DNA from 3 places in the Nonomuraea sp. GTA35 genome. Region 1 is predicted to be linked to each of the others. Evidence: riboswitches for the same ligand, from Rfam matches in the RefSeq annotation. Region 1 holds a riboswitch; each other region holds the start of a gene.
What was found. Region 1 has a riboswitch for cyclic di-AMP ahead of ACBJ32_RS28300 (C40 family peptidase). Riboswitches for the same ligand answer to the same signal wherever they lie in the genome.
Positions count from the first base shown of each region.

Region 2: it holds a riboswitch for cyclic di-AMP, as region 1 does, so the genes downstream of both, ACBJ32_RS27310 (hypothetical protein) here and ACBJ32_RS28300 (C40 family peptidase) in region 1, are expected to answer to the same signal.
Region 3: it holds a riboswitch for cyclic di-AMP, as region 1 does, so the genes downstream of both, ACBJ32_RS32745 (CHAP domain-containing protein) here and ACBJ32_RS28300 (C40 family peptidase) in region 1, are expected to answer to the same signal.

Region 1 covers NZ_JBGNUV010000006.1:359,416-369,200, reverse strand. The annotation lists gene ACBJ32_RS28325 (MFS transporter) at 1-268, opposite strand, end outside; gene ACBJ32_RS28320 (hypothetical protein) at 338-1,099, opposite strand; gene serA (phosphoglycerate dehydrogenase) at 1,430-3,019, shown strand; gene ACBJ32_RS28310 (class I SAM-dependent methyltransferase) at 3,434-4,249, opposite strand; gene ACBJ32_RS28305 (SSI family serine proteinase inhibitor) at 4,350-4,739, shown strand; gene ACBJ32_RS28300 (C40 family peptidase) at 4,797-5,201, opposite strand; cyclic di-AMP (ydaO/yuaA leader) riboswitch at 5,409-5,553, opposite strand; gene ACBJ32_RS28295 (3-isopropylmalate dehydrogenase) at 5,652-6,689, shown strand; gene ACBJ32_RS28290 (branched-chain amino acid aminotransferase) at 6,915-8,012, shown strand; gene ACBJ32_RS28285 (Uma2 family endonuclease) at 8,044-8,583, opposite strand; gene ACBJ32_RS28280 (O-methyltransferase) at 8,658-9,302, opposite strand; gene ACBJ32_RS28275 (thioredoxin domain-containing protein) at 9,362-9,785, shown strand, end outside.
Region 2 covers NZ_JBGNUV010000006.1:159,207-168,991, forward strand. The annotation lists gene ACBJ32_RS27275 (NAD(P)-dependent oxidoreductase) at 1-4, opposite strand, end outside; gene ACBJ32_RS27280 (helix-turn-helix domain-containing protein) at 59-409, shown strand; gene ACBJ32_RS27285 (roadblock/LC7 domain-containing protein) at 547-921, shown strand; gene ACBJ32_RS27290 (hypothetical protein) at 925-1,710, shown strand; gene ACBJ32_RS27295 (roadblock/LC7 domain-containing protein) at 1,740-2,114, shown strand; gene ACBJ32_RS27300 (hypothetical protein) at 2,158-2,529, shown strand; gene ACBJ32_RS27305 (alpha/beta fold hydrolase) at 2,578-3,423, opposite strand; gene ACBJ32_RS27310 (hypothetical protein) at 3,489-4,208, opposite strand; cyclic di-AMP (ydaO/yuaA leader) riboswitch at 4,394-4,529, opposite strand; gene ACBJ32_RS27315 (DUF5302 domain-containing protein) at 4,693-4,893, opposite strand; gene ACBJ32_RS27320 (rod shape-determining protein) at 5,130-6,104, shown strand; gene ACBJ32_RS27325 (YetF domain-containing protein) at 6,101-6,679, shown strand; gene ACBJ32_RS27330 (VOC family protein) at 6,676-7,188, shown strand; gene ACBJ32_RS27335 (STAS domain-containing protein) at 7,196-7,522, opposite strand; gene ACBJ32_RS27340 (hypothetical protein) at 7,661-8,101, shown strand; gene ACBJ32_RS27345 (ABC transporter permease) at 8,132-9,307, opposite strand; gene ACBJ32_RS27350 (ABC transporter ATP-binding protein) at 9,382-9,785, opposite strand, start outside.
Region 3 covers NZ_JBGNUV010000008.1:205,971-215,755, forward strand. The annotation lists gene ACBJ32_RS32715 (GAP family protein) at 1-5, shown strand, start outside; gene ACBJ32_RS32720 (hypothetical protein) at 189-923, shown strand; gene ACBJ32_RS32725 (calmodulin-binding protein) at 1,303-1,737, opposite strand; partial or broken gene ACBJ32_RS32730 (hypothetical protein) at 2,006-2,450, opposite strand; gene ACBJ32_RS32735 (helix-turn-helix transcriptional regulator) at 2,813-3,547, opposite strand; gene ACBJ32_RS32740 (MFS transporter) at 3,622-4,974, shown strand; cyclic di-AMP (ydaO/yuaA leader) riboswitch at 5,164-5,310, shown strand; gene ACBJ32_RS32745 (CHAP domain-containing protein) at 5,494-5,967, shown strand; gene ACBJ32_RS32750 (SAM-dependent methyltransferase) at 6,136-6,615, shown strand; gene ACBJ32_RS32755 (NlpC/P60 family protein) at 6,619-7,548, opposite strand; gene ACBJ32_RS32760 (universal stress protein) at 7,822-8,310, opposite strand; gene ACBJ32_RS32765 (hypothetical protein) at 8,334-8,822, opposite strand; gene ACBJ32_RS32770 (M56 family metallopeptidase) at 8,894-9,785, opposite strand, start outside.

The DNA.
Region 1 (9,785 bases):
CCAGCAGCCAGGGCCGGCGCGGCCCCCAGCGCGAGACCGTCCGGTCGGACCAGCGCCCGACCAGGGGGTTGATGATCAGGTCCCAGACCTTCGGCGCGGTGACCACGACACCGGCCAGCCACGCGGGCACGGCCAGGAAGTTCGTCATGTAGAACAGCAGCAGCAGCCCGGGCACGCCGTTGAAGGTGGCCGTGCAGAACGAGCCCACCCCGTAGCCGAGGCGCACGCCCTTCGGAACGCTGGCCGTGCCCACCGCCGGTGTGATCATCCCCTCATTAGAACCGAGCGAGGGATTGTTTGGGAGGGCCCAGTTTTTCCCGGGCCCTCCGCCACGGGCCTAGTCCGAGACGTTGGCGCAGACGACGTGCGCGCCGATCTCGATCATGCGGCGCTCGCTGCGCGCGTCGGCCACCCTGGCCATCAGGATCGGCGCCCCGGAGGCGGCGAACTGCGGCAGCCGGGCGCGTACCAGGCGGTGCAGGTCGCGCACGACGTCCTCGGCGGCCGACATGTGCACCTTCACGTGCAGCATGATCCCGGTCGCCCCGGACGCGGTGCCGGCCTCGGAGATCCAGACGTGGTGCACGAGCGGGAAGTCCATGAGCAGGTACGCGATCGCCTGCCGCAGCGCGGGCAGGATCGGGTGCGTGCACCGGCGGTAACCCGGATCCACCTGCTGCATCGGCCCCGACAGGTGCGGCCGGGGCGCGGGCACCCAGGGCAGCGAGGGGGCGTGCGGGCTCGGCGGGGCCACCTGGGCCAGCGCGGCACCCCTCGACACGGTGGCCATCGCGCCCGTGGCGTAGGCGGCGGGAACCGCCCCCGACAGGACAGGCGTGGGCCCGGTGCGTGTCGTGGTCATGAAGTGCTGGAGATCGTCGATGGGCACGGCCGCGGCGGCTGGTCCGGCCGCGTCGATGACGATCTCGCGCACCCCGGTGACGCGCTGGATGTCCAGGATGGTGTCGGCGTCGCAGGCCGACAGGGAATGGCTGCCGCGGTGTCTGGCATAGGTCGCTGGGCTGGTGTATCCGAGCAGGACCCGGTCACCGGCCTGTGTCGTCCCCAGGACGACGGAACGATCTGGTCGCACTGCCACCAGGACTCCACCGTCGGCAAGAGCGCCCAGCAGGCGATGGGGCGTGCCATGCTGTGCGAGCACGTCGGCAAGCGCAGGATTCCCGATGCTCATATGACGAACCATAGGTAGTCGGCCACGGCTTATCAGGCTAATGGCGAATAAATCTCCCGATCAAGACAAAGATGTGAGCGGAGTGGATGAGTTTGCCGCGAGCTGGGTACGCCGGGTTCCGTCTCACATGCTGGCCCCTCGTGAATACGTTCACAAGCTGCGGATACACTCTGTGGGACCGCTGGGGGGTTCCGTGGACGGTGACCCCCCTCCGCCGTGCCTTAAGGATGCACAGACGTGAACAAGCCCGTCGTTCTGGTCGCAGAGGAGCTGTCCGAGGCTGGCCTCGCCGTACTCGGTGCTGATTTCGAGGTCCGCCACACCGACGGCGCCGACCGTTCCCAGTTCCTGCCCGCTCTCGCCGACGTGGACGCGCTCATCGTGCGCTCCGCCACCCAGGTCGACGCCGAGGCGATCGCCGCGGCCCCCAAGCTGCGCGTGGTCGCCCGCGCCGGTGTCGGGCTCGACAACGTCGACGTCGAGGCGGCCACCAAGGCCGGTGTCATGGTCGTGAACGCCCCGACCTCCAACATCACCAGCGCCGCCGAGCAGACGATCGCCCTCATCCTGGCCAGCGCGCGCAACACGGCCCAGGCCCACGCCGCGCTGAAGAACGGCGAGTGGAAGCGGTCGAAGTACACCGGTGTCGAGCTCGACGAGAAGGTCATCGGCATCCTCGGCCTGGGCAAGATCGGCCAGCTCGTGGCGCAGCGCCTGCAGCCGTTCGGCGTCGAGCTGATCGCCTACGACCCCTACCTGCCGCCGGCCCGCGCCGCGCAGATGGGCGTCAAGCTGCTCAGCCTCGAAGAGGTGCTCAAGCAGGCCGACTTCCTCACCGTGCACCTGCCCAAGTCCAAGGAGACGATCGGGCTCATCGGTGACAAGGAGCTGCACCAGGTCAAGCCGAGCGTCCGCATCGTCAACGTGGCCCGCGGCGGCATCGTGGACGAGAGCGCGCTCTACTCGGCGATCAAGGAGGGCCGGGTCGCGGGAGCCGGCCTGGACGTCTTCTCCAAGGAGCCGTGCACCGACAGCCCGCTGTTCGAGCTGGACCAGGTCGTCGTCACGCCGCACCTCGGCGCCTCCACGCACGAGGCCCAGGAGAAGGCCGGCACCCAGGTCGCGCGGAGCGTGAAGCTGGCGCTGGCGGGCGAGTTCGTGCCGGACGCGGTCAACGTCCAGGGCGGCGCCGTGGCCGAGGACGTCAAGCCGGGCCTGCCGCTGGCCGAGAAGCTCGGCCGCGTCTTCACCGCGCTGGCCGGCGAGGTGGCCACCAAGCTCGACGTCGAGGTGCGCGGCGAGATCGCCGCCCAGGACGTGCGGGTGATCGAGCTGGCCGCGCTCAAGGGCGTCTTCGCCGACGTGGTCGAGGAGCAGGTCACCTACGTCAACGCGCCGCTGCTGGCCAAGGACCGCGGCATCACCGTCGAGCTGGTCACCAGCTCCGAGAGCCCCGACTGGCGCAACGTGGTGACCGTGCGCGGCGTGCTCGCCGACGGCCGCACCGTGTCGGTCTCCGGCACGCTCTCCGGCCCCCGGCAGATCACCAAGATCGTCGAGGTCAACGGCTACGAGATGGAGATCGAGCCGACGGCCCACCTGTGCTTCTACACCTACACCGACCGCCCCGGCATCGTCGGCGTGGTGGGCAGGCTCCTGGGCGAGCACAGCATCAACATCGCCTCGATGCAGGTGGCCCGTGACGTCAAGGGCGGCAAGGCGCTCATCGCGCTGACCGTCGACTCCGCCATCCCCGCCGAGGTCGTCGAGCAGATCGGGTCCGAGATCGGCGCCGAGAGCGGCCGCTCGGTGGACCTGGAGGACTGACCTCCCGGATCTCGCGCAGGGCCGTCACCCGTCCGGGTGGCGGCCCTTTGCGTCTCAGCATGCAAGATACTAGGACTTCCGAGCAGATCCTCGGGTACTGTGGCTGCTAATGCGCCAGGTGTTCGTACTCATTGCCTGCCGCGGCGGGGCCTGTTAGGGCAGGTCGACGACCCGCCGCGGAGTGCGGCGTTGTGTCGGCCAGTAAGTCCCATTCGTCCGGTCCGTGACCCGGACCACGAGATCAGGCCCGGTCGGATTCGCGACCGGAGTCCGGCTTCCCACTGGAACGCGTCCGCGAAATGAGCTGAGTCACATGTACGACATGTACGCCTGGAACCGCACCGAAGAGCAGCAGGACGAGGCCGCCGAGGCCCTGCAGACCGCGCTGGACCGCCGCGACAACGGCGGCGCCCCTCAGAATTCGAGCCGGTAGAAGACGGCTGTCCGCCGTAGCGCGGGCACGAGCTTGATGACCGAGGCCACCGTCCGGTGCACGGCCGACAGGCGATCGAAGCCGTCGATGTCGAACGCGCTCACCACCTCCAGGCAGCGCAGCCCCGGATGGATGGCCCGCAGCGCGGCGGGGCCGTCGATCGCCCAGTGCATCGTGGCCCCGGCCTTCCGCACGGGTTTGTTGAGCCGCTGCAGCCGCAGCCCGAGCGGGCTCAGGGCGTCGAAGACGAACCCGCCGCCCGGGAAGCGGTCCACGATCGCCCGCAGCAGCGCGGGGCCTTCGCTCCGGTCGAGGTAGTAGAGCAGGCCCTCCGCGACGACCAGCGCGGGAGCGTCCGCGGGCACCCGCTCCAGCCAGCCCAGGTCGGTGACCGAGGTGCCGATCAGGTCGTGGCCCGGCCGCTCGGGGAACAGCCGCCGGCGCAGCTCGACGACCTCCGGATAGTCCACGTCGTACCAGCGCACGGACGGCGGCGGGTCCATCCGGTACACCCGGGTGTCGAGCCCGCAGCCCAGGTGCAACACGGTCGCCCCGGGACGGGCGCCGAGGAACTCGCCCGCCCACCTGTCGATGAAGCGTGCCCGCAGTGCCACGGCCCTGGCCATCCTGGCGTCGAGCCCGGTCTCGCGGAAGTCGTGGTCGATCCGCTCGATCGCCTCCGCCGCCATCCGGTCGCCGAGTATCGGGTGCGGGGAGGTCGCGTCGAGCGCTCTGCCGTACAGGGTGGCCAGGAGCGTCGCCTTCTCCCCGGTCAGGTGCACCTTCTCGGATGACATATCCGACACGCTACGCCCGTGGTACCAACACCTGCCCTTCTGGATACGAAGAGTGTTGATAGCGTCGCTATACGTGTTCATCCATGCAGGAGGTTCCCCCATGCGCGCTTCCCTGAGCGTGATCCGTCGCGCCGCGACCGTAGCCCTGCCCGCTCTGACCGTCGCGGCGCTGCTCGCCGTCCCCGCCCACGCGCAGGAGTCCTACCTGCGCATCACCACCTACCACGGCGGCAGCACCACGCAGTGGTTCCTGACCTGCCGTCCGGAAGGCGGCGTCCACCCCGACCCCGTCGCCGCCTGCGACAGGCTGGACGAGTTCGGCGGCGACCTGGACCGGATCAGGTACCGGCCGGACGTGCCCTGCCCGAAGATCTTCGACCCGGTGCACGTCGAGATCCGGGGCGACTATCGGGGCGAGCCGAAGGACTTCGCCGACGACTACCCGAACCCGTGCTTCGTGGCGCACCTCGCCGCCCCGATCGTGCCCTGACCGCCTGCTGAGGAGGACGAGCGGCCCCGCGGGGGAAAGCGGGGCCGCTCGGGCTTCTCAGAGGGTGGCGGTCACGTCGGCGGGCACGGTTTCGCGGCGCTGTTCGAGCTGTTCGGCCCACTGGCGCACGCCCTTGGGGTCCGGCCGGACAGCGCCGACGAAGGCCTGCCTGCGCCAGTGGGAGAGCTTCTCCTCCTTCACCACGTCGCCCGACCGCGGCGCGTGCACCATGTGGCCGGGCTTGGAGATCATCCCGACGTGGCCCAGGTTGCTGAAGAACACCAGGTCGCCGGGTCTTAGATCGTTCCAGGAGATCTTCCTGGAGAAGGCCCCGTACTGCTCGCGGGCCGTTCTCGGCAGGTCGATCCCCGCCTTCTCGTACGCCCGGAGCATGAGCCCCGAGCAGTCGTACCCTCGATCGCTGGTTCCGCCCCAGACGTACGGGATGCCGCGCTTGTCCATGGCGTAGTCGAGGGCGATCTTCCAGGCGGGTCTGGGCGCCTGGGCCTGCCTGATGCGCCGGATCTCGGCGCCGGTGAGGGTGGTGGTGTCCTTGTCGGTGGCGGACCGGGCGGCGACCTCGTCGCCGGTGGCCGCCTGGGCGGCGGGGGTGGCCAGGATGAGTCCGGCAGAAGCTGCTGCCAGGACGATGGCGGTGCGAGACAGAGCACTGTCCTTCCATACGGCCGACCGGGTTAGCTGACGGGCTCGGGCCTGGAAGACAGCCCTACGGCGCTGACCGCCGATTCGCCCCTGGGGGAAAGTGGGTCCCCGGCTCCACGCAGCGGCTGCGTGGATTAGGCTCGACGGACTCTAACGAAACGGTCAAAAGGTCGCAATCCCCCCAAACCGGACGTCCGGAAAATGAGATGGTGTGTTCGTCAGACGAGACGAGCCGGTATGGTTGCCGTCATGGAGTCGCGTAACATCCGCCTGGCCGTCATCCCTGGGGATGGCATCGGCACCGAGGTCGTCGCCGAAGGGCTCAAGGTCCTGGAGGCAGTAGGCACGAAGATCGAGCCCACGCACTACGACCTGGGGGCCGCACGCTACCACCGTACCGGCGAGACTCTCCCCGACTCGGTGCTCGACGAGCTGCGCGGCTACGACGCGATCCTGCTCGGCGCCATCGGCGACCCCAGCGTGCCGCCCGGCATCCTCGAGCGCGACCTCCTGCTGCGACTCCGCTTCGCCTTCGACCACTACGTCAACCTGCGGCCGGTCAAGCTGTTCCCCGGCGTGGCGACCCCCCTGGCCGGCACGCCGACGGAGAACATCGACATGATCGTCGTGCGTGAGGGCACCGAGGGCCTCTACGCCGGCACGGGCGGCGTCATGCGGCGCGGCACGCCGCACGAGATCGCCACCCAGGAGTCGCTCAACACCGCCCACGGCGTCGAGCGCGTGGTGCGTTACGCGTTCGAGAAGGCCAAGACCCGGCCGCGCAGGAAGCTGACCCTCGTCCACAAGACGAACGTGCTCACCTTCGCCGGCGACCTGTGGCAGCGCACGGTCAACCGCGTGGCCGAGGAGTACCCGGAGGTCAGCACCGACTACTGCCACATCGACGCGGCCTCGATGTTCTTCGTGACCCAGCCCGAGCGCTTCGACGTGGTCGTCACCGACAACCTGTTCGGCGACATCATCACCGACCTCGGCGCGGCCATCGCCGGCGGCATCGGCCTGGCGGCCAGCGGCAACATCAACCCGGAGGGCGCGGCGCCCAGCATGTTCGAGCCGGTGCACGGCAGCGCCCCCGACATCGCCGGCCAGGGCAAGGCCGACCCCACCGCGACCATCCTGTCCGTCTCCATGCTCCTCGACCACCTCGGCCTGCACGACGAGGCGGCCAGGGTCGAGCGGGCGGTCGCCGACGACATCGCCGAGCGCGGGGCAAGCCGCAGCACCAGCGAGATCGGCGACGACATCACCGCGCGAGTATCCGGCTAGGACCGCCTAGCCCCGTACGCGCCTGGCGGTCCGAGGAGGACTGCCGGGCGCGTTTTCGTGTACCCAGGCCACGGCGGTAATCGGGCCAACCCCCCATCAACCGCTTGCCATCCCATATAGCGAGACAATAGGAAGTACGGACCGCCCCCGGGAGCGCGACAGCTCCCGGAGGGGTGACCGGATTCCGGTAGATTTCGGTAGACCGTAGAGAGAAGGACCGCCGTCATGACCATCGCTCAGAAGCTCAGCTTCGACGTGCAGCTATCCGACCACGCTCGCACCGCAGCCGAGCGGGAGCAGGTACTGGCGAACCCCGGATTCGGGCAGACGTTCACCGATCACATGATCTCGATCGACTACACCGAGGGCGAGGGCTGGCACGACGCCAGGCTCATGCCGTACGGTCCGCTCTCGCTCGACCCCGCCACCTCGGTCTTCCACTACGCGCAGGAGCTGTTCGAGGGCCTGAAGGCCTACCGGCAGATCGGCGGCTCGATCGTCACCTTCCGCCCGTACGCCAACGCCGGCCGCTTCAACCGCTCGGCCGCGCGCATGGCCATGCCCGAGCTGCCGGAGGAGACGTTCGTCGAGTCGCTGGAGCTGCTCGTCCAGACCGACAAGGAGTGGGTGCCCACCACCGAGGGGCACAGCCTCTACCTGCGCCCCTTCATGATCGCCACCCAGGCGGGGCTCGGGGTCAACTACCCGTCGAAGACCTACAAGTACATGGTCATCGCCTCGCCGGCGGCCTCGTACTTCACCGGTGGCGTCAAGCCCGTCTCCGTCTGGCTGTCCACCGAGTACACCCGCGCCGCCCCCGGCGGCACCGGCTTCGCCAAGTGCGGCGGCAACTACGCCGCGGCGTTCGTGGCGCAGCGGCAGGCGGTGGAGAACGGCTGCGACCAGGTCGTGTGGCTGGACGCGCAGGAGCACCGGTACGTCGAGGAGATGGGCGGGATGAACCTGTTCTTCGTCTTCGGCGACAAGCTCGTCACGCCCGCCCTCACCGGCACCCTGCTGCCCGGCATCACCCGCGAGTCGATCCTGGAGCTGGCCGGCGACCTGGGGCTGGAGACGGAGGAGCGGCTCATCACGGTGGACGAGTGGCAGGAGGCGAGCGCGTCCGGCGACCTCACCGAGGTGTTCGCGTGCGGCACGGCGGCCGTGGTGACGCCGGTCGGCACGGTCAAGGGCGCCGACCGCTCCTGGACCGTGGCCGACGGCACGCCGGGCCCGGTGACGATGCGGGTGCGCGAGGAGCTCGTCGGCATCCAGTACGGCGCCCGCCCCGACACCCACAACTGGATCCACAAGATCGGCTGAACCGGCCGGTGGTGAGCCCTCCCGGCAGGGCTCACCACCATTCCCCGGTATTCAGCGACAATTCCCACGGCGCCGGCAGGAACAGCGGCTCGGTGAGCGTCGCGACCGTTTCCCGGCCGTATGCGCGGCCACCCGGCTCGCTGAAGAGCCGCACCGTCCGCTGCGCCGGATCGACCACCAGATAAAGCGGCACCCCGGCCGGCGAGTAACTGCGCGGCTTGACGTAGAAGTCGTCGTAGGAACTGCCCGAAGAAACGATGTCGACGAGCAGCAGCGTCGAATCCCCGTGCACCGCGTAATCCTTGTGCAACCGCGGCGCCCGGGGCACCACCGTCAGGTCGGGCACGTACCGATCGGCCTGACGGCCCAGGTAGACGGTGATGTTCGGCCAGATCTGCCAGCCCCGCTCGACCGCCGGGGCGAGCAGCCCGCGCAGCACCCGGAACATGCACGTGTTGTGCTGCCAGGTGCCCGCCTCGTTGACCACGATCCGGCCGCTCACCGTTTCCACCCGATATTCGGGGTGCAATTCACGCACGGTACGGAATCGCTCTTCGAGGGGCACGGCCATGCACTCCGTCCTTTCTGGCGGCGGAGTGACAGAGCGTATGCCGGAACGGGTGTGTGAATACAGGGCGTGCGGCGCTAGTTCTTTCTGATCAGCGTCATCCCGTCGGCCACGGGCAGCATCACGACGGTCACCCGGGGATCCTCCATCACCAGATCGTTGAACTGCCGCATCTGCACGGTCGTCGGCTCGTCGTGCGCGGGATCGGCCACCCAGCCCCGGCGCAGCGTGTTGTCCGCCAGGATCAGCCCGCCCGGCCGCAGCCGGTCCATCAGCAGCTCGTAGTAGACCGGGTAGTTCTGCTTGTCGGCGTCCAGGAAGGCCAGGTCGATCTGCTGGTCGAAGGCGGTGAGCGTGTCCGCGGCCGGCCCGATCGTGAGCGTCACCCGATCGTCGAGGCCCGCCTCGTGCCAGTAGCGGCGGGCGATGGACGTCCACTTCTCGCTGACGTCGAAGCAGTGCAGCGTGCCGCCGGACAGCCCGCGTGCGATGCAGATGGACGAATATCCGGTGAACGTTCCCACCTCCACGGCCACCCGAGGCGCCATGAGCTGCGTGATCATCGTGAGCAGCCGGCCCTGGTCGAAGGAGATCTGCATGGTCGCGTCCTCGCCCGCGACCTCGGCGGTCTCCCGCTCCAGCGCCGCCAGCAGGGGGTCGGGGGCTGTGGTGTGCTCGGACACGTACCGCGCTACGGCGGCGTCGAGGAGGTATGCCTTCATGCGGCCATTTGCTCCGTTTCGGGTAGGGTCTGCGCGATCAATGAGGTGAGAGTGGGCTGATGAAGAAGCGGTTGATGGCGGTCGCGCTGGCGTGCGTGGCGATCGCCGTACTCGGGGTGCTGGCATTCTCCCAGGCGGGCGCGTCGTCGTCCGGTGAGGTGACGCTCACCCGGCAGGCGGACGGCTCGATGGTCCTGGCCGACCTGGGGAGCGACGCTCCCGTGCTGGACGTGTACGAGGACTTCGACTGTCCCGTCTGCAAGGACATGCACTCCAAGGTAGACGCCACGATCAGGAAACTCGCGCAGGAGGGCAAGGTCAAGGTCGTCTTCCACACCGTGACGATCTTCGGGGACGAGCCCATGCGCTCCAACTCCATCCGCGCCGCCGCGGCCGCCCGCTGCGTCCCGGCGGCGAACTGGCTGGCGTTCAGGGACGAGGTGTACGCCATGCAGCCCGCGCCGCACGGCACGGCGTCCGGCT
Region 2 (9,785 bases), 200 kb from region 1:
TCATGCCGCCAAGAGTATCCATCGGATACTGGTTACTTCATCGTGCTATAAGTACCTTATGGATACCGGTGATGTCTTCGACCCCAATTGCCCGACCAGGGTGGTCCTGGATCGGATCGGCGATAAGTGGTCGGCGCTGGTGCTGCTCTGCCTGGACGGCGGGCCCATGCGCTTCACCCAGCTCAGAACGCGGATCGGCGGGGTCACGCCCAAGGTGCTGACGCAGACCTTGCGCGCCATGGAGCAGGACGGGCTGGTGACGCGGGAGGTGTTCGCGGAGGTGCCGCCGCGGGTGGAGTACACGCTGACGGAGCTCGGGCGCTCGCTGCACGGGCCGATCTCCGTGGTGGCCGACTGGGCCGAGCGGAATGTCGCCGAGATCATGCGCTGCCGCGAGAAATTCTCATAAATCATACGTTTTTCCGTACCAGTGGTGCTTTTCTACTCCGCAGCCGTATAAAACCTCCACACCCGTGACCGGCCGTCACGCGGGCCCGTCCCCTTCGCCCTACGCTGTCTGCGTTCCACCACGGTGAGGGAGGTCACGTGCTGGGAATCGACGGCTGCCTGGCAGAGGTCATGTCCATACCGGGCGCGCTGGACGCCATGCTGGTGGACCACACGAGCGGCATGCCGGTGGCCTTCAGCACGGCTGTGGGCGTGGACGCCGACCGGTCGGCCGCCGCGCTGACCGAGGCCCTGCGCGCCACCACCGACGGCCTGGCCCGCACCTGCCCGGGCGACGTCATCCGCATCGACGACATGCTCGTCACCACGGACAAGGGTCACCATCTGCTGCGGCTGCTGGAGACCGTGTTCGAGGGGCCGCTGGTCATCTACGTACGCCTTGACCTGGAACGATCCAACCTCGCCCTGGCCAGGTACCGCCTGCGCACCATCTCCAGCCGGCTTGCGACGTGACCCATGGCCAAGCTCGACACACTCCTGGCCGGGCTCGCCCGCGAGCGCTCCACCGGCGCGCTCCAGGTCGGCAGGAACGGCACGATCTTCCTCTCGGACGGACGCGTGACGTACATGGAGTGCGCCCAGGCCCCCAGCGTGGAACGGCTGCTCGCGGCCAGGGGGCTGATGAGCGAGGCGGCACTGCGCCGGCTGCAGGCCGACGGCGGCTGCGAGCGGCTGCTCGCCGAGGGGCCGCTCACGCAGGGCGAGCTGCAGTACGCGGTGCTCGGCGGGGTCCTGGACGCGGCCTTCTTCCTGCTGCCGGTCAGCGGGACACGGCCCAAGTTCCGCCCCGGGGAGCGGCACTGGCTGGGCGGGCAGTGGTTCTTCGACGTGCCGGGGCTGGTGCGGGAGTGCGCGCGGCGGCGGGCGCAGCTCGCCCAGATCTGGCCCTCCGCCGACGTGGACACCCTCCCGGTACGGCCGCTGCCCCGGCTGCCCGGGCACGGGGTGACGCTGAGCCGCGTCCAGTGGGAGGTCATCGTCAGGGCCGACCAGAAGGCGACCCCGCTGGAGCTGGCCAAGCAGATCGGCCGGCCGGCGTACCCGGTGCTGCTGGCGGTGCGCCGGCTGGCCGCCTCGGGGCTGCTGGCCGCGCCCGACCTGCCCCTACGGCGGAAGCCCGGCGAGCATCCGCCGCACGACCCGCAGGCGCGGGCCCAGCCGCTGGGCCCGCCCGTGACGGGCGACCCGACCGATCTGGCGCTGCTGATGCGGCTGAAGAAGGCGCTCGAGGAGCTGTCGTGAGGTTCCCCTCACTCAGGAGGAGGCCACCGGTGGAGCTACGGCAAGAGGTTCTGGAGGAGATGGCGCTGCTGCGCGAGCGCACCCCGGACGTCCAGGGGAGCGTCGCCTGCACCGTGGACGGCCTGCAGCTCGCCTGCGACCTTCCAGGGGAGTCGGGCGAGCAGGCGGCGGCGCTGTCGGCGGCGCTGCTCGCGATGAGCAGGCGGATGCTCCTCATCACCGGCCAGGGGACGCTCGAGGAGACGCTCATCTCCGGCACCGCCGGTTTCACGGCCTTCTACGCCGCCGGCCCCACCATCGTCCTCACGGTCCTGGCCGGACCCGGCGCGAACGTCGGGCTGCTGCGACTGGAGGGCAGGAAGACGGCTGCCGCCGTGGCCGCCGTCTCAGCTCGCAAACAGTGACTCGCGAACAAACAGTGACTCGCGAACAGTGAGAGGAGAAGACATGGCCGGCATGGACGTGTCGCTCAAGGAGATGATGAGCATCGACGGCTCCATCGGGGCCGCGATCGTCGACCACGGCAGCGGCATGGCACTGGGGGCCCTCGGCGGCTCCAAGGACCTGGACCTGCAGATCGCCGCGGCCGGCAACACGGAGGTCGTCAAGGCCAAGCTGCGCACGATGGACTCGCTGGGCCTCAAGGACGCCATCGAGGACATCCTGATCACGCTGAGCGGCCAGTACCACATCATCCGCCCGATCACCGGGCGCGGCGGCAAGGGCCTGTTCCTGTACCTGGCGCTCGACCGCAACCGCGCCAACCTGGCGCTGGCCCGCCACCAGCTCCGGGGCATCGAGGAGAAGCTGGAGGTCTGAACGCCCGATCCGGTGGCCCGGCCCCGCGGGGGCGGGCCACCGGCGTCGTCAGGGCGAGGTCAGCTTGGTGATCTCGGCGACGAAGCTCGGCCAGAGCTCGCGCGGCAGGTCGTGCCCCATCCCCGGGTACGTCACCAGCCGCGCCCCGGGGACGGCCGCGGCCGTGGCCCGGCCGCCCGCCACCGGGACCAGCGGGTCAGCCTCCCCGTGCAGCACGAGCGTGGGCACCTCGACCCGGGCGAGCAGCTCCGTACGGTCGCCCGACGCCATGATCGCGGCCAGTTGCCTGGCCGTGCCCGCCGGGTCGAAGCAGCGGTCGTAGGCCAGCCCGGCCGTCGCCCTGATCTTCTCCCGGTCCAGCTCGTAGCCCGGCGAGCCGATGGTCGACCAGGTCCGCACCGCCTGCTCCAGCACCGCCTCGCGGCCCTCGGCCGGCCTGCCCATCAGGACGGCGGCGGCGGCCTCCGTGGGCGGGGCCACGGAGGGGCCCGGCGTGGACATGACGGAGGTCAGGGTCAGCACCCGGCCGGGGTGCCGGATGGCCAGCGTCTGGGCGATCATGCCGCCCATCGAGGCGCCCACGACGTGGGCCGCCGGCCAGCCGAGCGCGTCCATGAGGGCCGCGGTGTCATCTGCCAGGTCGTCCAGCAGGTACGGCGGCGCGGCTCCCATCGCGGGCAGGCCGTGCTCGTGGAGGTGCGTGGACAGGCCCGCGTCGCGGTTGTCGAACCGTACGACGTGGTGTCCCTGCTCCGCCAGGAGCTCGCAGAACCCCTCGTCCCATTGGATGAGCTGGGCGCCGAGCCCCATGATGAGGAGCAGCGGGCGCCCGGTGGGTGAGCCGAAGCTCTCGTAGGCGATGTCGATGCCGTTCGCGGCTGCGCGGATGGTCACGACGACCAGAATGACATTCTGGTCGTCGTCACGTAAAGGTCATCCGCTCCGATTGATGCGGGAGCTCAGCGCTTCATGAACGCGGCCCGCAGGCGCTCCCCGCCGAGCAGCGCGCCACCGCCCGCCACGGACAGCACGCCGGCCATCAGCGCGGTGCCGACCAGGCCGGACTCCTTCTCCGGCTCGTCCGCGGGAGCGTCGGGGAGGCTGCCACCCGCGGCGGAGGTGTCCTCGGCCTGCGGCGGGGTCGCCGGGTTGGTGTCGCGCTCGGCCCAGGCGCCGGTCGAGAACGGCACCGGGTAGTTCTTCTTGCCCACGCCGTCGCCCCACTTGGTGATGACGTAGTCGACCTCGATGTGGCCCTGGCCGCCGATGCCGTCCACGCCCAGCGTGCTGGAGTTGAACTCGCCGCCGGTCAGCTCGGCGAACGTCTTGGCGTCGAGGTCCAGCATGATGCCGCGGTTGGAGGGCGCGCCCGGCCCGCGGTCGCCCACGAAGAAGGGCATCTTCTTGCCCTTGTAGACCACGTAACCCTCGGTCAGCAGCGGCCAGCTCGGGCTGGCGGCCAGCCCCTTCTGCATCGGCTTGCCGCTGGCCGGCAGGCCCGTGTCACCGGCGCGGCCGGAGGCGTCGTCCCAGAAGTACGAGGCAGTGGTCGAGCCCTTGAGCAAGATCTTTTCACCGGTGTCGGTGTCGGCGTGGGCGGCCGTGCCGGCGATGCTCATCGCGCAGGCGGCGGAGGCGGTCAGCACGGCGAGGGAACGCAGGCCAAAACGGGCATACATGAAGCAGCAAAACCCTTCACTGGGGGACAGGGAGGTTGCACTCAGGGGATGAGGGCGCAGCGGGGCAGAGCGCCGCGAGGTCGCTACGCGGAGCGCAAGATACGAGCCTTTGAGGAAGGGGGCCGCTCAGCAGGCGGCCGTCAAGACGCGGTCCGGGGGTACGACGCGCTGATGCATGGGGTAAGTTGTCCTCTCCATCACGCCTACCGGGTTAGCTGACGGGTTCGGGCGGTGGAGTTGCCCTACCGGCACGGAGCCGGATTCACCCCAACGGAGGTGGTTCCCCGGTTCCCGAAGTTCGGGATTCGGCGCCAACCGGCCGTCCTCCTGGGGTAAGGACTGGGTCACCGGCTGGTAATGGCGATTACAGTAGCCACGGAAACGGACATCTGCAAACGATTCTTCACGAATCGGGCGAAAGATCTACCTGTCCCGGCAAAGGAAAAGGGGGCACGGCACGCCGTACCCCCGCAGAATTCCAGCGTCAGCCGCCGCTCTTGCGCCTGAACGATCTTTTACTCGCAGCCGGACCGTGCGCCCCGTGGATCTTGGATGGGTCGCCGCCCCTGCCACCCGCGCCCGATCCGCCGTGCTGGTTGCGCTTGCGCTCCAGCGCCTCGCGGAACTTGCGCTTCAGCTCGTCCTCGGGAGTTTCGCTGACTTCCGGCTCCGGTGTATCCGCCATGAGGACCTCCATGGTGTTGGGGACAGTTCACAGCTTCGCACGGCACCGCTTATGACGCGAAACCGGGCTCACTGCGCGGTGAAAGACAGCAAGCGGAAGACCGGGCCGGGACCGCCCGAGCGGCCCTGCCCGTGGCCTCGCGGTCTTCGTCGATCACAGCTCCAGGGGTAACAGGTAAAGGGGATCCGTTCCGTTCGTGGTGTTGTGTTGGAACGGATCCGGAAAGTAATCCCGCGATGAGACTCCTCGGTCGTGACCTGGCGATGGATCTGGGAGCGGCGAGCACGCGGATCTACGTCAAACGCAAGGGCATCGTGCTCGACGAGCCCTCGGTCGTCGTGTGCGACGACCGCACGGGCAAGATCGTCGGATACGGCGCGGAGGCCGCCGCCGACTCCGGCGGGCGCACCCACTGGCCCGTCAGCGGCGGGCTGCCTGCCGACGCCGAGCTCGCCCGGCGCATGATCCGGCACTTCCTGCGCAAGGTGCACTGGCACCCGTACGCCAGGCCGCGCCTGGTCATGGCGCTGCCCTGCGACTCCACCCCGATCGACCGCGAGGCGCTGCAGGACATCGCGTACGAGGCGGACGCCAGGACCGTGCACCTGGTCCCGCACGCGCTGGCCGTGGCGCTCGGCTCGGGCATCTCACCCGCCGACCGCACCGGGCACATGGTGATCGACATCGGCCGCGACGCCGCGCGGATCGCCGTGCTGTCCGGCGAGTCCGTGGTGGCGACCGGCTCGGTGCCGTACGGCGGGCAGGCCGTGAACAGGGCCATCGCCCGCTTCGTGGAGCGCGAGCACGGGCTGCAGCTCGACGACCGCGAGGCCGAGTCGGCCAAGCGGCACGCGCACGACGGGCACGTCGTCGTGCGGGCCCGCGACCCCGGCACCGGCCGCGAGCGGGAGCTGACGCTGCCCGTCCAGCACATCTTCGAGGCCACCGGGCAGCCGGTCGAGTCGATCGCGCGGGCGGCGATGGAGACGGTGGAGCGCTGCCCGGCCGAGCTGGCCGCCGACCTCGGCGAGCACGGCGCGGTGCTCGTCGGCGGCGGATCGCTGCTGCGCGGGCTCGGGCGGCGGCTGCGGGAGACGCTGGGCATGCCCGTGCGCAGGGCCGAGCGCCCGCTGGAGTGCGTGGCGCTGGGGCTGGGCCGGTGCGTGGACGAGCTGGGCCTGATCGGGAGGCTCCGTGGCGGCCGTACATGATCGACGACCTGTTCCACAGCGGGGTCTCGCTCGCCGACAAGGCCGTCAGGACCGTCGCGGTGTACGTGACCGTGGCGGCGCTGCTGCGCATCGGCGGCAAGCGGGGCATCGCCCAGCTCAACAACTTCGACTTCGTGGTCATGCTGCTGATGAGCAACGTCGTGCAGAACGCGATCATCGGGCCTGACGACTCGCTGGCCGGCGGCCTGGCCGGGCTGGTGATCCTGATGGCGGTGAACGCGGTCGTGGTGCGGCTGGCGGCGACGGTGCCGGCGATCGGCAGGCTGGTCGAGGGCAGCCCGATCGTGCTGGCCCGCGACGGGGGATACGTGCACGCGGCGCTGCGGCGGCTGGGCGTGCGGCAGGCCGATGTCGACGTGGCGATCCAGCTCAGAGGCGGCACGAGCGTGGCCGACACGAGCCTGGTGCGGCTGGAGCCCGGCGGCGCCGTGCTCGTCAGGCTGCGGCCCGACGAGGAGACCGCCGAGCGGGGTGACGTGGCGGAGCTGCGTACCCGGCTCGACCGCATCGAGCGCAAGCTCGACGCCCTGGCCAGAACAGGAGGCAGCGCATGACCGTCCGCGGCATCGACCACGTCGGGGTGACGGTGCCCGACCTCGACGCGGCCACCGAGTTCTTCGCCCGCGCGTTCGGCGCCGAGGTGCTCTACGACACCCTCCCCCGCGCGCAGGGCCCCAAGGGCGGCTGGGCGACCGAGCGGCGGCTCGGGGTGCCGCAGGGCACGGCCGAGGTCGCGGTGCGCATGCTGCGCCTGCCCAACGGGCCGGGGATCGAGCTGTTCGAGTTCAGCGGGCCGCGGCAGGGCGGGGCCGCGCTGCCGTGCGACCTGGGGTGGCAGCACGTCGCCCTGTACGTGGACGACCTGGACGAGGCGTTGCGCCTGGTCGCTGAGGCGGGCGGGGTCCGGCTGTCGGAGCCGGTGCCGCTGCCGGGGCCCGAGGCGGGCGAGCGCAACCGGTTCGCCTACTGCCGGATGCCCTGGGGCGGGACGGTGGAGCTGCTGACGTATCCGGACGCGCAGCCGTACGAGAAGGAGACGGACCAGCGACGGTGGCGGCCCTGACCCAGGGTCAGAGGCGAACGCGCAGGCCGGGAGCCTGCTCCCAGCCGGTCAGGGAGAGGACGCGGCGGACCACGGGCGAGATCGGGTCGAGGATCAGCTCGCGGTCCGCGGGTAATCGCGCGGCGGCGACGATGATGAGGCGCATGCCCGCCACGTCGATGAAGGTCAGGCCGGACAGGTCGAGGCGGATGTCGTGGCTGCCCGCCAGGAGGGCCCAGCCGAGGGCGGCGGCGAGCAGGTGACGGTTGCCGCGGTCGATCTCGCCGGTGATGCGCAGGCCGAAGGGGTGCGGAACGAGGGTGACGCGTGCTCGCTCATCTGTTTCGAAGGTCATCCGGCTCCGGGGGCTGCCTGCCATACAAGGTGGCAATCTGCCCTGAAAGGACCGGTTTATGCCGATGCGAGGTGACACTGCCGTGCTTTTTGCGTGATTCACTCGTTAGCTAGCGGTGATCTTCGATAGGGTCCCCTCGTGCGCGCCCGCCGACACGCCCTGTCCGCGATGCTCTTCTGTGTCGCGGCGGTTACGGCGTGCACGGCCGCGTCCGAGCCGCCCACTCTGGAAGCGGCCAGCAGGCAGCTCGACGCCGACGCCGGTGAGCTGGTCAGGGCCACCGAGCTGCATCTGTCGTCCGTGCGGCGGGCCGATGACGACACCTGCGTCCCTGGGCAGTTACGGCATTTCGTCCAGGCGGAAAGCGACCTGGCCGAAGCGACGGACGGGCTGCTGGAACGGTTGCGGGCACTCGGCTACGACAAGGTCGTCGACGATCTCGACCTGCGGGACCACGACCAGGGCGTGGCGGTGCTGCGCAACCCCCGGACCCGGCTGGAGTTCGAGCTGACCGTGCTCTCCGGGGAGAAGGCCGGGGTCCGGGTGGTGGGCAAGACGACCTGTTACGCGGCCGAGTAGCCGCCCGGGCGGCTACTCGGCTCCCTGCGGCTACGGCGTGGACAGGGCCTCGGTCGGGGACAGGCGGGAGGCGCGGATGGCCGGGTAGAGTCCGGCGACGGCGCCGATGAGCAGGGTCGCGGCCAGGCCGCCGACCGTGGCCCAGGCCGGCACGACCGAGGGCCAGCCGCTGTAGAGCGCGTACCCCATCGTCACCGCCGTCCCCAGCAGGACGCCGCCGGTGCCCCCCAGCGCCGACAGCAGCAGCGACTCGGCCAATAACTGCGTCCTGATCTGCCCCCTGGTCGCCCCGAGCGAGCGGCGCAGGCCGATCTCGGCGCGGCGCTCCAGGACCGAGATGACCATCGTGTTGGCCACGCCGACCCCGCCCACGAGCAGGGCCACCGCGCCCACGCCCAGGAGCAGGTTGGCGAACGCCTGGCTGGTGGCCTGCTTGGCCGCCAGCGCGTCGGACGGGCGGGAGATGTCCACCTCGTTCGGCGCCTCCGGGTTGGCCGTGCCCGCCAGCACCTGGCGTACCGACTCCAGCTTGGCCTCCTCCGAACGCGTGTAGAGCGTGGTCGGGTGGCCGTCGAAGCCCAGCCGCTCCTCCGCCACCGGCCAGCCGACGAGCACGCCGCTGTCCAGCTCCGTGGCCAGCGCCACGGGCTCCAGGACGCCGACGACCGTGAACCGCACGCCGCCGACGACGATCTGGGTGTCCGGGCCCGCCGCGCCGATGCCGAGCCGCTCGGCGGTCAGCGCACCGATCACGGCGGCCGGGTAGCGTTCGGTGGCCGCGTTCAGCCAGGCCCCGCTGCGCAGGGTCGCGCCCACGGTGGCGGGCAGGTCGAGGCGGGCCGCGTACGCGGTGAGCCCGCCGGTCTGCGCCTCCGGGATCTGCTCCGAGCGGTAGACCTTGGCCTCGCCCACCTTGCCGATCGACGAGACCGCCTCCACCGGCCCGATCCGCTCGATCATCGCCTCGGCGTCCTTCGGCATCTGGGCGGCCTCACCCGTGATCGTGGACCCCGAGGAGAGGGTGAGCAGGTTCGTGCCCAGCGCCGACAGCTGGCGGTCGAGCTCGGCCCCCGAGGACGACGAGAGCCCGACCACGCCCACCATGGCCGCGATGCCGATGGCGATGCCCAGCGCCGACAGGAACGCCCGCAGCGGCCGGGTGCGCAGGCCGACCGCGCCCACCCGCATCACGTCGGCCGACCGCATCCGGGCCGGGGACAGCCGGGGCCGCTCGACGGGCCGCTCGACGGGAGGCTCGATGGGCCGCTCGGTGACCGTCATCACGCCACCCCGGATTCCGCGGGCTCTCGCGCCGAGTCGGAGATGATCTCGCCGTCGCGCATCCGTACCTGCCGGGGCAGGCTGGCGGCGATCTCCCGGTCATGCGTGATGATCACGATGGTCGTGCCGCCCGCGTTCAGCTCGTGCAGCAGCTCCATCACCCCCGTGCCCGAGACGGAGTCCAGGGCCCCGGTGGGCTCGTCGGCCAGCAGCAGCGGCGGGTCACCCGCCACCGCCCTGGCGATGGCCACGCGCTGCCGTTCACCACCTGACAGCTCGTGCGGCTCGTGGTCCATGCGATGCTCCAGCCCCACCCTCTTCAGCGCCGCCGCCGCGCGGCGGCGCCGCTCGGCCCTGCTCAGGCCGGTGTAGATCAGGCCGTCCGCCACGTTGTCCAGCGCCG
Region 3 (9,785 bases), on a different contig from region 1:
GCTGACCAGACCTCAACACCGTCCTGGCCTGGGACGCAGGGCTCACGCCCCGGATCAAAGGACCATAAGGCACTGAAGCTACGCCGGTTCTCGCCGGCGCTCGCCACCATCGCCGCCGCTCAGCGGCAGGCGCTTGGCCACATCCGCCGCAGAGCGCGGCCACCGCCGCCAGGCCCACGCCGGAGCGCGTGGACACCGGGGACGCCAGGGCGCTGCTCGCCACGCTCGGCATCGACCTCGACCGGGCCCACCGCAGCACCAGGGCCGGGGCCGACGACCCGGCGCCCTGGAGTCTGCGCCGCTCCCCGGTGCGGCCGCTGCGGGTCATGCTGTACGGGCCGCTCGGCCAGCTGTCCCTCGCCCTGCACGCCCGCAAGGCCGTCGAGGTGGCCATGTGGCGGGCGTCCGGCCGCCCGGTCACCGGCGAGGACCTGGTGTGGGGGCTGCTCGAAGGCCATGCCAACGGCGCCGCCCGCATCCTGGCGGGCGCCGGAGCCGACCTGTGCGAGCTCGTCCAGGAGCTGCGAGGGTCCGCCGCCCGCCGGGGCTTCGGGAGGCCTTGCCTGCGCGAACGTGACTTACGCGAGCGATTTGCTGTTCCGCTGCTCAAGGAACTGGGCGGGCCGTCCGGTCGGTCGCATGCCAAGCAGGACGACACAAGAGAGCACAGCGCTTCCACCGGAGCAGCGGATGAGGGCCAGCATCGCAAGCGGCGAGGACCTGGTGATGGCGAGCCCGGCGACCGCGTCGAAGAGGTGGAGGTGGAAATCGCGGCCAAGAGCGGCAGCACCGCGGTGAACACAGAACTGGCAGCGATGGGGAAGATTCACGACATGCTCGCCGGGCTGGAGGATCCAACTGCGCGGCGCCGAGTGCTGGGGTGGGCCTCGGGGATATTCACCGGCGCGCCGGCGGTGGACTGACAGGAGCGGCACGGGAAGGGCCGCCCGCTCTCGAGGGCGGGCCTGTGCCGGTCAGGGAGGGCTTGTCCACCAGCCGCCCGCAAAGGGGCGAGGCCGCCGCCCACGCCGGCAGCCAGCGGCGTCGTGTCCTGGCGTGGTGATCGTGCGCATGTCAGGGTGCGCACGGCAGAGGCTCCTGCAGGACCGAGACGCGAGCCGGGAACACGAAGGCGGGTTCTACTGATAGGCCCGGATATCACAACCTGCCGAATGGCAGAAGAGGCGGGGTGTTCTGAACCGCCCTGGCTTTGATGGAGACCTTGGTGTCCACCGAACGGCGATTCACAACGGCACCCCGGGAAATGCCCTCCCGAGGTGCCGCATCGCTTGCAGGTCAGGGCTATGAGGGCCGGATCTCAGCCACCAGGCGGGAGCTCCACGGGCACCAGTGGCCGCCGGGCAGGAATGCGCCGCCGGCCTCATCCAGGTGGTCCTCAAGGTATTGCATGCTGGAGTCGCAGACCTCGATGGCTACTTCGAAGAAGTCGATCGTGTTGGGGTCGAGGTGGAAGCTCCATCCGGGGTTGTAGGGGACGGGGCGCTTGATGATCCGGCCGTGGACGTGGATGCGCCCGGTTTCCTCGCCGCTGAGGATGCGGCGGGCGTGTGCGATCTTGGCTTCGTCGCGGAGCTCGATGTTGAATCGGGGGCGGCCGTCGGTGTCGGTGATGCGGAAATAGGCTGTTTCGGCTGCATGGGCGGGGACGCCTGGGGTGAGGATGAGCGTCATGACCGCCGCGAGTATGGCGGCGATCTTGGTGGGGATGCGTGTCATGGGGGCACCTCCGGTGACTCGGGTCGCGATCTGCGACCATCAGTAACTCACTGTAGTTGGCCCGTGACGCTAAGTTAATAGCTTGACCAGGCTTCGCCACCGAAACGGCCACTGCTCACCGTCCGGCCATGCCAAGCCGGAGTGCTGTCGTGGAATCTCAGACACCTCGGAGACTGGATCTTGAGGTCCAGGGGAAGAGATGTTCCTGATGGTGATGAAGAACTACCCGCCCGAGTTCAAGGCCGAGTACGGGATCGCGACCGGGGCATCAGCGAAGGGAAGTCGTGATCGGGCCCGTGATCGGCTTCCTCTTGGGCCGGTAGGTGCGGCCGGCTCGGGCGAGGTCACCGATCGGTTCCTTCTTCTTGGCGTCCACGCTCACTACCGGCGAACCGTCGGCGAGGAACTGTTCGACCGTGGTGTTGATGTGCTGGAACTCGGCGTCGCGGTCGGGAACCTGGCTGCCGGCGCGCCGCTTGGCCATGCCCTGGAGACTGAACCCCGCCGCGCAGCAGATCGCCCACTGCCGGGGCACTGATCGGGTGCCCGGCTGCGGTTGATTCCCGGGCCAGGTCCCGCAGCGAGGCCGTGGTCCAGTGCAGCGGGGAAACCGGATCACCGATCTCCCGCGGCTCGATCAACGCCTCAAGCGCCGGCGCCAGGCCCGGGTCATGCTCAGCAGCCGGCTTTCGTCCGCCACCGGGACGGCGCACCCGGCCCAGAACCGGTGCACCACCCGCGAGCTCGAGGAGTCCCTCATGATGGTCGGCTCCGACACCTCTGCCAGCCTGGCCACCACCACGATCCCGCCATGCCCGAGCGCATCGGCCTCAGCAGCCGGATACAAGCGGCGCTGCCGCTCGTCCGGATACGGCAGCACGGCTGCTGTCAGGCTGCGAACTTCACATCCCGGACCGCCAGGTCTGTCTCAGATATCGCTATGGAAGGCCATTTAGCACGCCACTCACCGAAGTTGCACTGAAACTCCACGCTTCGGGGCTAGGGCCCCTCAATCGGCTCTGACCACACCTGGTTGCTGCCCGGGCCGGACGTTCGTCGCAGCGAGGGTCATGAGTCAACGACTGAGCAGGTAGCGCCGCGGTGTGGTGCCGACCGTGCGGCGGAAGGCCGCCAGGAACGCGCTTGCCGTGGCGTAGCCGACGCTGTGTGCCACCCGGGACACCGGCTGCCCCTCGGCCAGCAGCGGCAGGGCGGCGCGCAGCCGTACCTGTGTGCGCCAGTGGTCGAAGCTCATGCCCGTGTCGCGCACGAACAGCCGTGTCAACGTCCGTCTGCTCACACCGGCCGCGCGAGCGTGAGCCTCCAAACTGCGTGAGTCGGCCGGGTCCGCCAGCAGGGCGGCCGCCACCATCTGGACCCGCTCGTCGGTGGGTTCCGGCACGTCGATGGGCTTGGTGGGCAGCGGACGCAGCAGGTCGGGCACCACGGCCTCGGCGCGCAGCCGCGCGTCGTCGGCGAGGTCGGTGCGGGCCAGGTAGCCGATCAGTTCGGCCAGCAGGCCATCGACGCCGACGGCGGTGGGCTCGCGCCAGTCCAGGGGGCAGTGCTCCGGCGCCAGGTACAGGCTGCACAGCACCGCGTCGCGGGTCGCGCCGGTCGCGTGGGCGATACCCGCCGGCAGCCACAGCGCCCTGGTGGGCGGCAGGACCCAGTAGACCTGGCCCACGTTGACGCTCAGGACACCGCGCCGGGTCCAGGCGAGTTGGTGGTGGGTGTGGCTGTGCGGGGGGATCCAGTCCCCAGAGGCCAGTGGGAAGTGGCCGACGATGATCGCGCCCATGTCCTCCATGCGACATAGTCTGTCCCCATCGCGGATTGTGGCCAAATATGGCAGATCAATAGCGTCGTCGGGTGCCGATAATCGTGTTGTGTCTTGTCCAGTTCATGCTCGTACTCGATGACACCGTCGTGAGCGTGGCCCTGCCCAGCATCCGCCATGAGCTGGGCTTCAGCGCGTCCGGGCTGCCCTGGGTAGTCAACGCCTACTTCCTGGCCTTCGGTGGGCTGTTGCTGCTGTGCGGCCGGATGGCGGATCTGCTGGGCCGCCGTCGCGTCTTCCTCATCGGGGTGGCGCTGTTCGGCTTGGCCAGCCTGGCCTGCGGGCTCGCGCAGGAGCCGTGGCAGCTCGTCATCGGGCGGTTCGGTCAGGGCGCGGGCTCCGCGATGGCCAGCCCTGCCGCGATGTCGATGATCACGTTGCTGTATCCGGGGCCCGAGGCGCGGGCCAAGGCGCTGGGCATCTGGGGCGGCATCGCGGCCCTCGGCGGGACCACGGGCCTGGTGCTGTCCGGGGCGCTGACCGACCTGGCGTCCTGGCGTGGGATCTTCCTGATCAACCTGCCCGTCGTCGCCGTGGCGCTGGCGTTGCTGCCCCGCCTGGTCCCCGAGTCCCGCGCGCCCGGAGGGCGCCGCCTCGACGTTCCCGGCGCGGTCCTGATCACCGGTGCTGCGGTGTCGCTGGTGTACGGGCTGCTGCGAGTGGGGGAGACCGGCTGGAGCGATCCTCTCGTCATCGGTGCCGTCGTACTCTCCGTCGCCTTGATGGTGGCCTTCCTGGTGGCGGAGTCACGGGCGGCAGCGCCGCTGGTGCCCCGATCGTTCCTGGCCTCGCGGACGCGGGTGGTCGCCAACGGCGCGACTCTGCTGTTCTCGATGGCGATGTACGCCATGTCCTTCCTGCTGATGCTTCAGGTGCAGACCGCTCTGGGATATAGCCCGCTGCTGGCCGGCATCGCCTACCTGCCTTACGGTGCGGGCATTCTGGCAGGCATGTGGCTGTCGTCCCGCCTCTCGCTCAGGATCGGGACACGATGGGCGCTTCTGCTGGCGTTCGTGGTCAACATCGCCGGTCTGTTGCTGCTGTCCGACGTGGCGGCGGGCGACTCCTACGCCGCACACGTCCTGCCCGGCATGCTCGTACTGAGCGTGGGCAACGGGTTGAGCCTGCCCCTCATGGCCACGGCCGCAGTCGACGGTACGACCGAGGCGGACGCCGGTCTCGGGTCGGCCCTGTTCACCTCCGTCCAGCAGATCGGTGGCGCTGTCGGGGTGGCCGCGCTGACCATGTTGGGCTACTCACGCGGGCTCACGGCGGGCGCGGTCTGCGTGGCGCTCGGCGCCGTGCTCATCGGCGCACTGCTTCCGTCGCGTCCACGTTTCGTGAAACAGACTGCCAATGAGCTTCGGCAAACTGGATCTACTATCGGGAGTAGGTAAAGAATTTCCTCGCCATCGCCCATGGCGCAGGGGATTCCGTTGCATTGTCCAGAGGTTGGCTTGCATCTTTCTATGCAGTTCGCTTACCTTCAAGGACTCAAGGCGTACGCCTGGCAGCATCGCTTGCCGCGTGGCGCCTCCATATTGCCGAGACCGTGTCTCACCAGCGCGTACGTCATACGTGCGGATGTGACGCGGCCGCCGAATTCGCGATCTCGCGGAACCGGGGACCCATCTGTTTCTGGGGTGAATCGGTGTGCTCCATGTGAGCGCTCCGTAGGGCACTTCCACGCCCGAACCCGTCAGCTAACCCGGTAGGCGGCATGGAAGCAAGGAGCAATTTCAGTAATGGCCAAGCACAGCTTCACCCGTGCCCTCATGCCCGGAAACCTTTCCCGCCTCGCGCTGGGGCTCAGCGTGGCAGCCGGTGCCGTTCTCGCCGCCGGCCCCGCCTTCGCCGCGGACCATGAATCCCAGAGCCAGGCCCAGAGGCCGGCGACTCAGGCGAGCGCACAGGCGGTGCTGAAGATTGCCGAGTCGCAGATCGGCGTTACGGAGAACTCCGCGGGCGGCGGGACTCCATTCCACAGCTGGTACATGTCGTCGCAGCGGGCGAAGGAGACCATCGCCCGTGACGGCGGCAGCATTCAGGCGTACGCCAACGCCCCGTGGTGCGCCATGTTCGTCTCCTGGGTGGGCGAGAAGGCGGGCGCCCGGCCGACCGTCGGCTGGGACGCCTACACCGTCACCTACGCCAAGTGGTTCCAGGCGAACAAGCGCTGGGGCACGGTGGCCAAGCCCGGTGCCATCGTCTTCTACGACTGGAACGGCAAGAGCACCTCGGGCATCGACCACGTGGGCATGGTGAAGCAGGACAACGGCAACGGCACGATCACCGCGATCGAAGGCAACACCGGCAACGGCAAGGTCGAGCAGCGGATCCGGCCCAAGTCCCAGGTCGTGGGCTACGGCTACCCCGATTACAAGGCCTGACGCAGCAGGTCGAAGACTCCTTGCCAGCGCGATGGTCAAAGGATCGCGGGTGGCGAGGGAGAGTCTCCTGCGCCACCCGCTGTTTTCTTGATCCGAAGTTGCCGAGTGACGTACTCCGCCTGCCCTGACCACCGGACTGGAGCGGACGTCGGCGGAAAGGGGCCTCCCATGCTGATGAATCGGTTCGAGACGCTCCTGGTCAACAGCTCGCCACGCCGAGCGCTGCAACGTTGGTACGAGGCGCCGCAGCTGATGAAGCTGGGCGGGCGAACTCCGGGCACCCGGGTTCTGGAGATCGGCGCTCGGCGACGGTCGGTGCGCTACGCCGGGCACGTGCGGCTGGCGCTGGGCGACGCCACCGATCTCCGTGTCGCCTTCGGGATCATCCACCACATCCCTGATCGGCGAGCCGCACTGGCTGAGGCAGCGCGAGTCCTTGCCGCAAGGGGCGGGTTCCACTTCGGCGAGGTGACGGCGACTGCCCTGGCACGCCCGTCCTTCCGGCGTCTGCTTGAGCATCCCGAGGAAGACCGGTTCACGGCGGGGGAGTTCCTCGCCGAACTGCCCCGCCATGGCCTGAAGGTGGATGATCGCTGGGTCACCCGGATCGGTGGGGACTACGTGCTCGGTGTCGCACAGCGTCGCTGACCATCATGGGCGGACCGCACCGAGCAGGCGGTTGCGCCAGTAGTCGTCGAGGTCGACCACCTTGATGACATCGCCGGTTTGCGGCGCGTGCACCATCTTGCCGTTGCCGGCGTACATCCCCATGTGGCCGAGCCCCTTGCTGAAGAGCAGGTCTCCAGGCTGCAGCGCATCCAGGGGAACTCGGCGGCTGGCGCCCCACGCCCATTGAGTCCAGGTCGTCCGGGGCAGTTCGACTCCGCCGGTGCGCCAGGCGGCCTGGGTGAGGCCGGAGCAGTCGTAGGAGCCGGGCCCGGTGCCGCCGTATCGGTAGGGCTTGCCCACCTGGGCGAAGGCGAACTGGAGCGCGCGGCGGGCGTTGCCGGATGCCGGGCCGGTGTACTCGATGCCGGGGCTGTTGGGATCGCCGGTCTGGAAGGTGCCCAACCGGCGCAGGAGCTTGGTCTGTTCTTTGACCAGCTTGTCCACCTTCGTCTTCTCGTCGCGGACCTTGTCACGAGCGTCGTCGGCTTCTGTCAGAACCCGCTGCGCTTCCGTGCGCCGATCGCGCAGGTCCTTCGTCGCCGCCTCGTAGGCAAGTATTTTGGCCGCTCGGTCCTGCGCCAGTTGCTCAAGGGAGGCCATGCTGCTCAGAGCCGCCTCGGAGTTGCCCTGCAGGGCGAACGCCGGCCAGCCCCCGAAAGGGCCGGCCTGATAGCTGTTGCTCGCAATCGTGGCGAGTTCTTCGCGTAGCGCGCGGGCCTGTGCGTCCTTGCGGCTGAGCTCGGTGTTGAGCTTCTCGTACTTCTTCTTGGCCGACTTGTACGCCTCATTCGCCTGGTTGTACCGCTCGACCAGTTGGTCGGCCTGTTCGTTCAGCTTCACCAGCTTGGCCCGGATCTTGGCCGGCGACGGCTCTGCGAGAGCGCCGCTGGGCGTCGCGGCCAGTGCGATCAAGGCTAATGCTGCGGCTACTGCTGGTCGCCCGAGCCTCGTCCACACGGCCACTACGATGCCTCCTCGTAAGTCACTGAGCCTGGGCCGAAATAGTACAGAAGGCGCGGAGGCTTTTGCCCTGTTCCGTGCAATTTCCCTAGGTAGGACCGACTTACTATCAGCGGTAGCTGATCTGGTGTCACGTGTGGATACGCACGCGACGGGCATCGCGTTCAACAGACGCGTATGCGCCCCCGGCCTCCGCGGATGGCTCGGGAGCCGGGCGCGTACGCCTCAGCGTTCGGCACCTGCTCGGCCGTCACGGCGAGCAGCGGCCAGCGGTCCGGACGGGATGATCAGCGTTGACCGGCTGGTGGAGTGCACGACCCGGGTAGAGGTGCTGCCCGACAGCAGTGCTGACAACCCTCGGCGCCCACGGGAACCGAGGACGATCAACGATGCGTCGGTCTCCTCCGCCACGTCCACGATGGCCTCGGCGGCCGTCTTCTCGGGGACAGAGGCAACGCGAGGTTCTGCGTTCGGCCCGAGGGCCCGAGCACGCTCGGCGCCTTCGGCCGCCAGGTGCTCAGAGGCGTCCAAGGTTCGAGCGTCGAGGTCGCACAGGTCCTCCAGAGCCGGATGGCCTTCCAGATAGGCGGCGAGGCTTTCCAGCGGTTGGCGGGCGTAGAGAACCACGGTGGAGGCTCCCGGGAAGAGACGTGCGGTCTCTTCGACGGCGTGCCGGGCGTCTGGGGAGCCGTCGTAGGCGATGAGGATGGACATGAGATCTTCTGCCTTCTGAGGTGTCAGCCGCGGGAGGCGGTGACCTCGTCGGCGGGCGCGCCGGCGCGGGTGCGCAGGGCCGCCGCGGCGATCAGGGCGCCGGCGAGCGCGCCCTGCGGGATGGACGTGATGAAGCTGATCACCGCTGGACCGGGAAGCTGGATGACGGGCACCGCCATGATGTCCGACAGCGTGAACAGCATGGTCGCCACGGCCCACGCCGGCGCGGCGCGGGAAGCCAGGCGCGCGTACCGGCTCGCCTCTGCTGACAACAGCCCCTTGTCGGAGGGCAGCAGAACCGCTGCCATCAGCAACGCGCCGATCGTCACGACGGCCGACAGGTTCGCGGCGAGCTTGGCGGCGGGCAACCTCCAGCGGGTCACGGCTCCGGAGTCGGCGAGACCGGCGATCGTGGGGGTGAAGGCCGCCCCTCCGGACAGCAGACCGATCACCAGGGCGGCCACGGAGGCGCCGGTGGTGGCGAGGAGCAGGCGCGTCAGGCGTGCGGTCATCCCTGGCCTCCTCGTTCAGCCGGACGGTGGTGAGGTGTCGGTGGCGCCGCGTGCCGTCAGCATGCGCCGCATCAGGTCGATCTCTGCTTGCTGGGCGGCCAGGATGGCGCTGGCCATGCGGTGTACCTGCGGCCGGCCGCTCTGCCGTGCCGCCTGCGCATCGCCTGCTGGTTCTGTGCTTGCAGGTGCGAAATCGCGCCCGCGTGCAGGCGGCTGCCCGGCTCGCCGGCGCCCATGGGAGGCTGAAGGGCACCTGAGGGGTCTGGTAGGCCAGGGTCGCCAGCTTGGAGATCTGCCGCCGGGCCGCATCGAAATCGCGCTGAGCGGCCCGCAAGCCCGCCGCGGCCGAGCGTTCCGCCCGTTCCGCGGCGGCGAGCGCCACCCGGTTGGCGTTGTAGTCGGCCACGACGGCGTCGAAGTCCTTCTGCAGCCGGCTCAGTTGCTTGCGGAGTTGCTCGGCGGTGGGCTGAGGGTCGGCCGGAGCCGCCGGCAGCGATCAGCACGGCCGGCAGGCCCTGCGCGTGTGTGAATCGGGAGCCCGGCCGTCGAGCCGTCACTCCGTGCCCTGCCGTCGAAGAGGCCGCCGCCGGCACCCAACGAGGCTGGTCGCGCCGGCTGAGCAGGCGCTGCAGGCGCTCCACGACACCCGCGTCCGCCAACGCGAAGGTGGCCGCCGGACCTGGAGCGGACTCGCCGGCCGCCATGCGGACCAGGGCGCGCGCCAACGGCAGCTCGCCGTGCGCGCGGCAGGCATGATCGTCGGCGATCATCTCCAGCAGCACGGCGACCGCCTGCCGTGCCGTCCGCACGGGCGTCAGCCACGGGAACGCGTGCGTCAGCGCCACGAACGGCAGCAGGGCCAGATCGTGGCGCCCGCGTGCGGGCGCCCGCTCATGCCGCAGGACGGCATCCAACTCCTGCGTCGTCAGCAGGACCACCGTGCCCTGGCTCAGCACGATGCGC